DNA from 3 places in the Pseudomonas sp. C321 genome. Region 1 is predicted to be linked to each of the others. Evidence: predicted binding sites of a transcription regulator. Region 1 holds the regulator's gene; each other region holds the start of a gene.

Region 1 (4,152 bases):
AAATCGAACCCCTGGAAGAGGGTGGCGTGATTGCCATGGTCGGCCCTGCCGGCATGGGCAAGACCACCACCCTGGCCAAGCTGGCAGCCCGATACGTGCTCAAGTACGGCGCGCAGAACATCGCGCTGGTGAGCATGGACAGCTACCGCATTGGCGCCCAGGAACAGCTCAAGACCCTGGGCCGCATCCTCAACGTGCCGGTGACCCATGTCGATCCAGGCCAGTCGCTGGCCAACGCCCTCGATCCGCTGCTGCGCAAACGTGTGGTGTTGATCGACACCGCTGGCCTGCAAGCCAGCGATCCGGCCCTGCGCATGCAGCTGGAAAGCCTGGCTGGGCGCGGGATCAAGTCAAAAAATTATCTGGTGCTTGCAACAACCAGCCAAAAACAGGTTCTCACCGCTGCGTATCACAGTTACAAGCGTTGTGGGCTGGCGGGCTGCATCCTGACTAAACTCGACGAAACGGCGAGTCTGGGCGAGGTGCTGAGTTTGGCAATTAGTCATGAATTACCGGTCGCCTACCTGACCGACGGGCCGCGGATTCCGGATGATTTACATCTGCCGCGCCGTCATCAGTTGGTCAGCCGTGCTGTCAGCGTGCAAATGCAGGAAGAACCCAGTGAGGAAGCGATGGCTGACATGTTCGCGGATCTCTACCACAGTCCGGCCAAACGGGTCGGCTGAGGGCAACATGGCCTTCAATTTTAAAACGACAGTGCAAAAAAGTACCTACATCGATGGTCTGCCAGTAGTTCGCGCGACCACCTCATGTAGCCTGCGTCTAAGCAAGACAAGGTAAAGAAATAAAATGGGCAGCATGCATCCCGTACAGGTGATCGCGGTGACCGGCGGCAAAGGTGGCGTCGGGAAAACTAACGTGTCAGTGAATTTGTCCCTGGCCCTGGCAGAGCTTGGCCGCCGCGTCATGCTGCTGGATGCCGACCTGGGACTGGCGAACGTTGACGTTCTGCTGGGACTGACGCCCAAACATACATTGGCCGATGTCATCGAAGGCCGCTGTGAGCTGCGCGACGTGCTGTTGCAGGGCCCCGGCGGGGTTCGCATCGTGCCGGCTGCCTCTGGCACCCAGAGTATGGTGCATCTGAGCCCGGCGCAGCATGCGGGCCTGATTCAGGCCTTCAGCGATATTGGCGACAACCTCGACGTGCTGGTGATCGACACCGCCGCCGGGATTGGTGAGTCCGTGGTCAGCTTTGTGCGCGCAGCGCAAGAAGTGTTGCTGGTGGTCTGCGACGAGCCCACCTCGATCACCGACGCCTACGCCCTGATCAAACTGCTTAACCGCGACTACGGCATGAACCGCTTTCGCGTGCTGGCCAATATGGCCCAAAGCCCGCAGGAAGGACGCAACCTGTTCGCCAAGTTGACCAAGGTCACGGATCGCTTCCTCGATGTCGCCTTACAATATGTTGGCGCAGTTCCCTATGACGAGTGTGTGCGCAAGGCTGTGCAAAAGCAGCGTGCAGTCTATGAAGCATTCCCTCGTTCGAAGTGCGCACTGGCGTTCAAGGCTATTGCTCAGAAGGTCGATACTTGGCCGTTGCCCGCCAATCCCCGGGGGCATCTGGAGTTTTTCGTCGAGCGATTGGTGCATCAGACGAGCGCAGGACCGGTGTTATGACAGCCAGCGGCTATAACCTTTACAAAAGTTCGGCTCGTGATAGCCAAGGCGAATTGATTGAGCGCTATGCGCCCTTGGTCAAGCGCATTGCCTACCACTTGCTGGCACGCTTGCCCGCCAGCGTCCAGGTCGAAGACCTGATCCAGGCAGGCATGATCGGCTTGCTCGAAGTGTCGACCAAATATGACGCGAGCAAGGGTGCGAGTTTCGAGACGTATGCGGGTATCCGTATCCGTGGCGCGATGCTCGACGAAGTGCGTAAAGGTGATTGGGCGCCGCGTTCGGTCCACCGCAATACCCGCATGGTAAGTGACGCAATTCGCTCAATTGAAGCAAAAACCGGTCGTGACGCTAAAGATCACGAAGTTGCGGCCGAACTCCAATTGAGTCTCGACGATTACTACGGGATTTTGAACGATACCTTGGGCAGTCGCTTGTTCAGTTTCGACGACCTGTTGCAGGACGGCGAACATGAAGGGCTGCATGAGGACGGCGCGAGTGCTCATCTTGAACCGTCGCGCGATCTGGAAGATGAACGCTTCCAGGGCGCACTGGCGGACGCGATTGCCAATTTGCCGGAGCGTGAGCGACTAGTGTTGGCGCTGTACTACGACGAAGAGCTGAACCTCAAGGAAATCGGTGAGGTCCTGGGGGTCAGCGAATCGCGGGTCAGCCAGTTACACAGCCAGTGCGCGGCCCGCTTGCGGGGGCGTTTGGGAGAGTGGCGAGCGCGCTGACAGGCAGTGTGGGGACACTGCGAACGACACCGTCCATGCTCTTGGTGTGGGCGGGTTAGCCCATGGTGTACCCCAGCAGTCCTTTTTGTGTAACGCCTGTTGATTGAAATGGCGCGCCAGGTGCTGGACGCGTTTAAGACTGCTTGGAGGTCGAATTGGACAAGAACATGAAAATCCTCATCGTTGATGACTTCTCAACGATGCGGCGGATCATAAAAAACCTGTTGCGTGACCTTGGGTTCACTAACACGGTCGAGGCGGATGACGGCATTACAGCGATTCCGATCCTCAACAGCGGGAGCATCGACTTTCTGGTAACCGACTGGAACATGCCGGGCATGACCGGTATCGATTTGCTGCGTCATGTGCGCGCTGATGAAAAACTGCGCAGCCTTCCCGTGCTGATGGTGACCGCCGAAGCCAAGCGTGAACAGATCATCGAAGCCGCCCAGGCCGGGGTCAACGGCTACGTGGTCAAGCCATTCACCGCATTGGCCTTGAAAGAGAAGATCGAAAAAATCTTCGAACGCATCAACCATTGATGTCGCCACGGGGGAGCTATGGAGCATAACGAATCATCGCAGGCCGATTTCGAATCGACCCTGAAAAAACATGCTCACCAGTTGGTCGAAAGCCTTGAAAAAGGCCGGTTCGGCGATGCGGTGCAGTTGATCCATGAGCTTAACCAGACCCGTGATCGCGGCCTGTATCAGGAAGTGGGCAAACTCACCCGTGAGTTGCACAGTGCAATCGTCAATTTTCAGATTGACCCGCACATGCCCCAGGCCGAAGAAATCTCGCAAATCACCGATGCCACCGAACGCCTGTCCTATGTGGTCAGGCTGACTGAGGCGGCGGCGAACCGCACCATGGATCTGGTGGAAAACGCCACGCCTCTGGTCAACGGCATGTCCAATGAAGCCAAGGCGCTGGGCACCGACTGGGGCCGTTTCATGCGCCGGGAAGTGGGCGCCGAAGAATTTCGTGAGCTGGCGCGTCGGGTCGAAGGGTTTCTGTCGCGCAGTGAGCAGGAAAACCGCACGGTTTCCAGCAACCTCAACGACATTCTGCTGGCCCAGGATTACCAGGACCTCACCGGCCAGGTGATCAAACGAGTGACCCAACTGGTCACTGAAGTGGAAAGCAATTTGCTCAAACTGGTGCTTATGGCCGGGCAGGTGGATCGTTTTGCCGGTATTGAACATGACCGCGAAGCGATCCTCTCGGAAAAAGATCCACAAAAACACCTCGCCAAGGGTGAAGGTCCGCAGATTCATGCCGATAAACGTGAAGACGTTATGTCAGGGCAAGATGACGTAGACGATTTGCTGTCCAGTCTTGGATTTTAGGAGCACACGTACATGAGCTTCGGCGCCGATGAAGAAATCCTTCAGGATTTTCTTGTAGAGGCCGGCGAAATTTTGGAGCAACTGTCCGAGCAACTGGTTGAGCTGGAAAGCCGACCGGATGATGCGAACCTGCTCAATGCAATTTTTCGCGGTTTTCACACTGTAAAAGGGGGCGCCGGCTTCCTCCAGCTCCATGAGCTGGTGGAGTGCTGTCACATCGCCGAGAACGTGTTCGACATCCTGCGCAAGGGTGAGCGGCACGTCGACTCGGAATTGATGGACGTGATTCTGGAAGCATTGGACGCGGTCAACGGCATGTTCAGTGAAGTGCGCGAACGTGCACCGATCACTGCCGCCACCCCGCAACTGCTGGCCGCTCTGGCGCGCCTGGCAGAACCGGCTGCCAATGCACCTGCACCTGC
Region 2 (4,152 bases), on a different contig from region 1:
GCCCAACTTAGGCAGGCCGAACATGCCTTCGATCAAGGCATGGTTGAGCAAATAGTTGATCACCGTACCGGCCAGGCTGATCACCATGACCGGCGTCGCCTTGCCGATGGCACTGGTAAATCCGCGCAGGGCCATGAAGGTCAGGTAGCCGGGCAGGGCGAACGGCAGGATCATCAGGAACTGCCCGGCCGAGTGCACGTTGGTTTCCGTCTGGCCGAACATCAGCAGCACCGGCTTGAGGTTCCACAGCAGTAAGCCGGCCACCAGCGCCATCAGCCACGCCAGCCAGAGCCCGGCCTGGGTCAGCCGGGTGGCGCCTTCAATGTCGCCCGCGCCCTGGCGGATGGCGACCAGCGTGCCGACGGCGGCGATCACGCCGATGCAGAAGATCGATACAAACGAATAGCTCGCCGCGCCCAAGCCACCGCCAGCCAGGGCTTCGGGGCTCAGGCGAGCCATCATCAGGGTGTCGGTCAGCACCATCAGCATGTGCGCCAACTGTGAGGCAATCAACGGCCCTGCCAGCCGCAGAATGGCCCAGAGTTCGGTACGTGCCGGATGCTGCATGTTCATCACACTCAAAAAAACGGAGGAAAGGGGAAGGGTTGATTCTCGGCGCTCTCAGCACTTTGCACAAAGGGATAAATGCGATGGTTCGCATGATTAAAACTCATGCTTGAGAGATTCTGGTAGGGTTTCGAGATTGCGCTGTCGGAGCTGTCCCTATGTCTCGTCGTCTTCCTCCGCTTTATGCCTTGCGGGCATTTGAAGCCGCGTCGCGATACAACTCCTTCACCCGTGCGGCAGAGGAGTTGTCCATTACCCAAAGTGCGGTCAGCAGGCACATTCGCACCTTGGAAGAGCATTTCGCCTGCCGCCTGTTCCAGCGTAGCGGCCGCACCTTGCAGCTCACCGAAGCGGCGCGATTGTTGCTGCCCGGTGTGCGCGAGGGCTTTGCCGCCCTGGAGCGTGCCTGTCATACCCTGAACGCCGAAGATGACATCCTGCGCATGAAGGCACCGTCCACCCTGACCATGCGCTGGTTGCTGGCGCGGCTCAGTCGTTTCCGGCATTTGCAGCCAGGCAATGAAGTGCAATTGACTAGCGCCTGGATGAGCATCGATGAAGTGGATTTCAATCAGGAGCCCTTCGACTGCGCGGTACTGCTGAGCAATGGCCATTTTCCACCAGACTGGGAGGCCAGTTACCTGTTTCCCGAACTGCTGATCCCGGTGGGTGCGCCCAACCTGCTCAGCGACGGGCCCTGGGACGCTGTGCGCCTGGCCACTGCCGAACTACTGCACCCGACGCCAGATCGTCGGGATTGGCGCAATTGGTTGGAGCGCATGGGGCTGTCGTCCCAGGTATCGCTCAAGGGTGGGCAAGTGTTCGACACCTTGGAGCTGGGCATGATCGCCGCTGCCCGAGGTTATGGGGTGTCGATGGGTGATTTGCTGATGGTGGCCGAAGACGTGGCCCAAGGCCGGTTGAGCCTGCCGTGGCCGACCGCTGTGGCCAGTGGGGAAAATTACTATCTGGTTTGGCCGAAAACCCGTCCCGGTGGTGAACGCTTGCGCAGGCTCTCGGACTTCCTTCAGGGCGAGGTCCGGGCCATGGAGTTGCCTCAGGTCGAACGGCTCGACTGACTCGGTGTAGTGCCCCAAAACAATGCGTTTGAGTGGCGCCTCTGTGACTCACTCAAGTATTGATCAGCCCCGCCGAAGTAGGTGTGACGTAGCCGTTATTCTTTAGCGGCTCAGCGTGCCCCCCTATTAGAAAATTTGCCGAGCTGCGCTATGAGATCAGGATGATCCGGGCCTCGGCCAGGAGCTGTCATGTCTCAACCACGCGCCCGGATTGCCTCCCAGCTGGGTCTTGCCTTAGCGGTAATATTGGCTGTCGTCATCAGCGGCAGTACCGTCTTCGCCCTGCGTTCCCTGGACTCGGCCAACCTCGACACTCGGGAAGAACACCTGGCCAGCGAGGCGCGGTTGCTCGCCGACCAACTCAATACCTTCCACAGCACCTTGCGCGAGAGCACCCAGCGTTTGAGCGGGTTGTTCGAAAAACGCTTCGGCGCCGGCTTGAGCGTGCGTGCAGACCAGCCGGTGACAGTGGCCGGCGTGCAGACGCCGAGCCTGTACCTCGGTACTGAGATGCTCAACAATAACTTCGACGAAGTCGACGAGTTCAAGCAGATGTCCGGCGGCGTGGCCACGGTGTTTGTGCGCAGCGGCGATGACTTCATCCGGGTCAGTACTTCCCTGACCAAGCAGGATGGCAATCGCGCCATCGGTACGGTACTGGATCGCCAGGGTCCGGCCTATTCGCGCCTGCTGGCCGGGCAGAGTTACATCGGCCGAGCGGTGTTGTTCGAACGCTCCTACATGACTCAATACAGTCCAGTGCGTGATACGGCCGGCAAGGTCATCGCCGTATTGTTTATCGGTTTCGACTACACCGATGCGCAGAACACCCAGTTCGACAACCTCAAGCGTTTCCGTATTGGCCAGACCGGCTCCCTGGCGTTGCTGGACGAGCAGCAGCGTTGGCTGGTGCCGCCGGCCGGCGTGCAAGCATTGGATCAATCGGTTCCGGTAATGCTCGATCTGGCCAAGAAACCGGGTAAGGGCCGTTTCTGGAGCGACAAGAACGAAGACTTCTACAGCGTTTCGGTGTCGTTCGACGGTGGCCCGTGGTCGGTGATGGCAAGTATGCCGAAAGCTGAAATCCGCGCGGTGACCTGGTCGGTGGGCATTCGCCTGGTGATCGGCAGTGTGCTGGCTATGTTGCTGGCGGTGGGCGCGACGGTCTGGCTGCTGCGCAGCAAATTGGCACCGCTTGGGGATCTGGTGCGCCAGGCCGAGGCCTTGGGCGCCGGGGATTTGAGTGCGCGCTTGAATGTGTCCAGTCACGACGAAATCGGTCAGTTGGCCCGCAGCTTCAATCAGATGGGCGAAGCGCTGTCGAACATGGTGTCCCATATCCGCAAGGCCGCCGAAGAGGTCAACAGCCGCGCTCAGGCGCTATCCGGTCTGTCCGGTGGTGCCTATGAAGGCATGGAGCAGCAGTCCGGCGAGATCACCAGCATGGCCGGCGCAGTGGAAGAATTCAGCGCCACGTCGCTGAACATCGCCGACAATATGGGCAGTACCGAACGCCTGGCTCAGGAAAACGCCCAGCAAACCCGGATCGGCCGTACCTCGATGCAAGAGGCGTCGTCGTCCCTGGAGCATATCGCCACCTCACTGAACAGCACGGCGACGGTGATCAACACCTTGGGGCAGCGCTCCCAGGAAATCGGCGGGATTGTTGGGGTGATCACCTCGATTGCCGAACAGACCAACCTGCTGGCCCTCAACGCCGCCATCGAAGCAGCACGGGCCGGCGAGCAGGGTCGTGGCTTTGCGGTGGTGGCCGATGAAGTGCGCAACCTGGCGTCGCGCACCCGTCAGGCCACCGACGAGATTTCCGGGATGATCCAGAGTATCCAGCAGGAAACCGGCAACGCCATCAGCACCATGGAGCAAGGCAACGTGTTGATGCAGGAAGGCCTGTCACGCAATGCCAACGTGGCTTCGGCTCTGGCGCGGATAGACGAGCAAAGCCGCTCGGCCGGCCAGCAATTTGCCGCGATCACTACCGCAACCCAGGAACAGAGCAGCACTGCCACATTGCTCAGCAGCAACTTGCAAAGCATTGCCCTGGCCAATAGTGAGCAGCGGGAAGTGGTGTCGAACCTGGCGATTACTGCCAAGGAACTGGAGACGTTGGCGGCGGGCTTGCGCGATGAGGTTGACCGATTCAGGTGAGCATCAAAACTGTGGCGAGGGATTAGCTGATCGTTGCTGGCCGATACTGCAACGCTTCTGCCAAATGATGGCGACCGATCGCTTCCACCTGCTCCAGATCCGCCAAGGTGCGGGCGACCTTCAACAATCGATGCGCCGCCCGCAGCGACAAAGTCAGCCGCTCGCAGGCGGTCTCCAGCCAGCCTTCATCGACTTTCGCCAGCGCGCAATGCTCGCGTAGCCCCGGCAAGTCGAGAAAGGCGTTGGCACAACCCTGGCGCTGCTGCTGGCGGTCGCGGGCCTCGGCGACACGTACTGAAGCGCTGGCCGTGTCGTCTCCGGCTTGTGTGGCCGGGTTCAG
Region 3 (4,152 bases), on a different contig from region 1:
CGTACGACCCGCCGCATCGCCCTGACAGAGGCTGGCAAACGCTATTTATTGCGCTGCGAGCAAATCCTGGCGTACGTCGAGGAAGCTGAAGCCGAAGCCAGCGATGCCCACGCGCGTCCCTGCGGACAGTTGAAAGTGCACACCATGACCGGCATCGGCCAGCACTTTGTGATCGATGCCATCGCCCGCTATCGCCGCACTCACCCGGACGTGACCTTCGACCTGACCCTGGCCAACCGCGTGCCAGACCTGCTGGACGAGGGCTATGACGTGTCCATCGTGCTCGCCAGCGAACTGGCGGATTCGGGTTTTGTGTCCCAGCGCCTGGGGATAACTTACAGCATCGCCTGTGCCTCGCCCGCCTACGTCAAAGCCAATGGCTGCGCGCAACGGCCCGGCGATTTGCTTAACCATTCCTGCCTGCGCCTGGTGAGCCCGGTGATCCAACTGGACAAATGGACCTTCAACGGCCCGGACGGCCAGGAGAGCGTCAACATCAACCGGTCACCCTTTCTGGTGAACTCCGCCGACGCGATGAAAACCGCCATCATCAGTGGCATGGGTGTAGGTCTGTTGCCGGTGTATGCGGCCATTGAAGGGCTGCGCAACGGCACATTGGTGCGGGTGATGCCCAACTACCGCTCCCAGGAGCTGAACCTGTACGCCATCTACCCGTCGCGCCAGTACCTGGATGCGAAGATCAAGACGTGGGTGGAATACCTGCGCGGTTCATTGCCGGAGATTCTGGCGGCCCACCAGGCAGAGTTGGCGGCGTATGAGTTGAGTGGGAGTTTGGGTGGGGCGCGGTTGAGTAACTGATCCCCCCCCCCTGTAGCAGCAACTGTCTTGGTGGTTTTGCAGTGCCCGGATACCGGATAAATGTTAGCGTGCTTGGCATTCTCAGCCGTATTGATGAGCCCGCCTCCCATGAAAAAGACCGTTCTCGCTTTCAGCCGTGTCACTCCCGAAATGATCGAGCGCCTGCAACAGGACTTCGAGGTTATCGCCCCCAATCCCAAGCTCGGCGATATCAATGCCCAGTTCAATGAAGCCCTACCCCACGCCCACGGGCTGATCGGGGTAGGCCGCAAGCTCGGGCGGGCACAGTTGGAGGGTGCGACAAAGCTGGAAGTGGTCTCCAGCGTCTCGGTGGGCTATGACAACTACGACGTCGCCTACTTCAACGAGCGCGGGATCATGCTCACCAACACCCCCGACGTGCTCACCGAAAGCACCGCCGACCTGGCCTTCGCCCTGCTGATGAGCAGCGCCCGCCGAGTGGCCGAGCTGGACGCCTGGACCAAGGCCGGCCAGTGGAAAGCCAGTGTCGGTGCGCCGTTGTTTGGTTGTGATGTGCACGGCAAGACCTTAGGAATAGTCGGCATGGGCAATATCGGCGCGGCCATCGCCCGTCGTGGCCGCCTGGGCTTCAATATGCCGATCCTCTACAGCGGCAACAGCCGCAAGACCGCGCTGGAGCAAGAGCTGGGAGCGCAACTTCGCAGCCTCGACCAGTTGCTGGCCGAGGCAGATTTTGTCTGCCTGGTGGTGCCGTTGAGCGAGAAGACCAAACACTTGATCAGCCATCGCGAGCTGGGGCTGATGAAGTCCAGCGCGATCCTGGTAAATATCTCCCGTGGCCCGGTGGTGGACGAACCGGCGCTGATCGAAGCTCTGCACAACCAACGGATTCGCGGCGCCGGGCTGGACGTCTACGAACGGGAGCCGCTGGCCGAGTCGCCGTTGTTCCAACTCAGCAACGCGGTGACTTTGCCGCATATCGGCTCGGCCACCCATGAAACCCGCGAAGCCATGGCCAACCGCGCCCTGGATAACCTGCGCAGCGCGCTGCTGGGCGAGCGTCCGCAAGATCTGGTCAACCCGCAGGTGTGGAAGGGCTAAGCGCCCTCGAAACGCTGCTACTCTCGTAGCAGCTTGCGTCGGGTGCAACTCGGTGTGGGGCTGAGCTGATTGCGGTGGTGCGTCCGTCGTAGCCTCGCTGGGGCTCGACAACTGCTGCAGGGTTCCAGTAGCTCCCGCTTTTAATGCTAAAGCATGGGCCACTCAAGTCGATAACCCCCTATAGATCGTCATCCCTGATCCACAGAAGGTTTCTATGTCCACCACCAAAGCCCGCGCAGACTCACTCTCACTTCTGCTTTTTACCTTGCGCAGCGGCAAGCTGATGGCCATAAACCTGCTGAAAGTCAGTGAAATCATCCCTTGCCCGCCGCTGACCAAGCTGCCGGAGTCTCACCCTCACGTCAAAGGCATTGCCACCCTGCGCGGCGCGGCGTTGTCGGTGATCGACCTGAGCAGGGCCCTTGGGGAAATGCCCCTGGAAGACCCGGATGGCGGCTGCCTGATCGTCACTGACGTCAGCCGCTCCAAACAAGGCCTGCACGTACAAGCGGTAAGCCGGATCGTCCACTGCCTGACCACCGACGTTCGTCCGCCGCCCTTTGGTTCCGGTGGCAGCCGTTCGTTCATTACCGGCGTGACCCAGGTCGACGGGGTATTGGTGCAGGTGCTGGACATCGAAAAAGTCATCCACGCCATTGCCCCGGTGCAGATTGAAGTAGCGCCCACCGACTTGAGCATGGAAGAGGCCGAAGTGCTGGGCCATGCACGAATCCTGGTAGTTGATGACAGCCAGGTGGCGTTGCAACAATCGGTACATACCCTGCGCAACCTCGGCCTGCATTGCCACACCGCCCGCAGTGCCAAGGAAGCCATTGATTGCCTGCTGGAGCTGCAAGGCACCGCCGAACAGATAAACGTGGTGGTATCGGACATCGAAATGTCCGAGATGGACGGTTATGCCTTAACCCGCACCCTGCGGGAAACCCCGGACTTCCAGGACCTCTATGTGCTGCTGCACACCTCCCTGGACAGCGCCATGAACAGCGAAAAAGCCAGACTGGCCGGGGCCAACGCGGTGTTGACCAAGTTTTCCTCGCCGGAGCTGACCAAATGCCTGGTGGTCGCCGCGCAGACCGTGGCGCAGCAGGGCCTCTGACCGATGGGCGAGTATTTCCAGTTGCTGCGCCGAGACTTGCGTGGCGCCCTGCCCGCGCCGCAATGGCCTGCAGATATTCGCCTGGAGCACTACCACGAAGAACTGGCCCCGGCGATCCACGCCGTGCTGCTCCTGGGTTATCAACAGGGCGGTGGTCGGGTTGCCCCCCTTGAGCAGTGGTGCCAACAGTTCGTCACCGACGCCGAGTTCGACCCGACCCTGTGCATCGTCGCCAGTAACGCCAGCGGCATCGTCGGCGTGGCGCAATGCTGGACCAGCGCCTATATCAAGAACCTGGTGATCCATCCCAACGCTCAAGGCCAGGGCCTGGGCCGGGCCTTGTTGCAGCAGGTGTTTCAGGTGTTTCAGCAGCGCCGCGAAGGCTTCGTCGATCTCAAGGTGCTGGAAACCAATGTGCGGGCCCGGCGCCTGTATGAAAGCGCGGGTATGGTGTTCGTGCTGCGAGACCTCGTCCCTGAGGAATAAAGGCCTGGCGCATAACTTGCTTCGGACAAGGCCTGGACGCTGGACAGAGGTGTAAACCCGTCACCGTCCAAGTGTGCCCCTGAACCTGGCCTGGTGACCGAACCCTCATGACCACCCACTTTTCCTGTGTCGGCTGCGGCAAATGCTGCACTGACCATCATGTGCCCCTGACCCTTGACGAAGCCAGGCAGTGGGCGGCGGACGGCGGTAACGTCATCGTTCTGGTGGAGGGTTTCCTCGGCAATGGCCTGGGCCTGCCGGAACAACAACGCGAACATGCCCAACGCCGTTCCTGTGTTGTCCCCAGCGGTAATGCCCTGGCGCATGTGGCGATTACCTTTGCTGCCTATAACGTCGGTCCCTGCCGGAATCTTGACGAAGACAAGCTGTGCCGCATCTATGAGCGCCGGCCACTGGTCTGTCGTATCTACCCCATGGAGATCAACCCGCACATCCCGCTCAACCCCGCCGCCAAGGACTGCCCGCCCGAATCCTGGGAACAGGGCCCGGCGCTGATTGTCGGTGGCGAGTTGGTGGACCAGGGACTGGCCGAGCTGATCCGCCGCTCACGCCAGGCCGACCGCGACGATATCCAGACCAAGGAAGCGGTGTGCGCCTTGCTGGGGATTCACACCACGGCGCTCAAG

The links. Region 1 encodes FliA, which starts transcription of late flagellar genes. Its sites were predicted from a motif close to CTAAAGTTTNNNNNNNNNNNGCCGNTAA; they were not measured.
Region 2: a site for FliA is predicted at 1,698-1,725, ahead of ACZRJ6_RS07940 (methyl-accepting chemotaxis protein). Genes of this name have one in related genera too.
Region 3: a site for FliA is predicted at 2,049-2,076, ahead of ACZRJ6_RS03775 (chemotaxis protein CheW). Genes of this name have one in related genera too.

What each region holds. Positions count from the first base shown of each region.
Region 1 is NZ_JBUZRB010000007.1:246,158-250,309, reverse strand. It holds gene flhF (flagellar biosynthesis protein FlhF) at 1-686, shown strand, start outside; gene fleN (flagellar synthesis regulator FleN) at 811-1,644, shown strand; gene fliA (RNA polymerase sigma factor FliA) at 1,641-2,381, shown strand; gene ACZRJ6_RS21235 (chemotaxis response regulator CheY) at 2,549-2,923, shown strand; gene ACZRJ6_RS21230 (protein phosphatase CheZ) at 2,942-3,730, shown strand; gene ACZRJ6_RS21225 (chemotaxis protein CheA) at 3,743-4,152, shown strand, end outside.
Region 2 is NZ_JBUZRB010000002.1:417,580-421,731, reverse strand. It holds gene ACZRJ6_RS07950 (NorM family multidrug efflux MATE transporter) at 1-573, opposite strand, end outside; gene ACZRJ6_RS07945 (LysR substrate-binding domain-containing protein) at 726-1,646, shown strand; gene ACZRJ6_RS07940 (methyl-accepting chemotaxis protein) at 1,836-3,812, shown strand; gene ACZRJ6_RS07935 (YifB family Mg chelatase-like AAA ATPase) at 3,835-4,152, opposite strand, start outside.
Region 3 is NZ_JBUZRB010000001.1:799,211-803,362, forward strand. It holds gene ACZRJ6_RS03765 (LysR family transcriptional regulator) at 1-819, shown strand, start outside; gene ACZRJ6_RS03770 (2-hydroxyacid dehydrogenase) at 928-1,902, shown strand; gene ACZRJ6_RS03775 (chemotaxis protein CheW) at 2,117-3,019, shown strand; gene ACZRJ6_RS03780 (GNAT family N-acetyltransferase) at 3,023-3,505, shown strand; gene ACZRJ6_RS03785 (YkgJ family cysteine cluster protein) at 3,613-4,152, shown strand, end outside.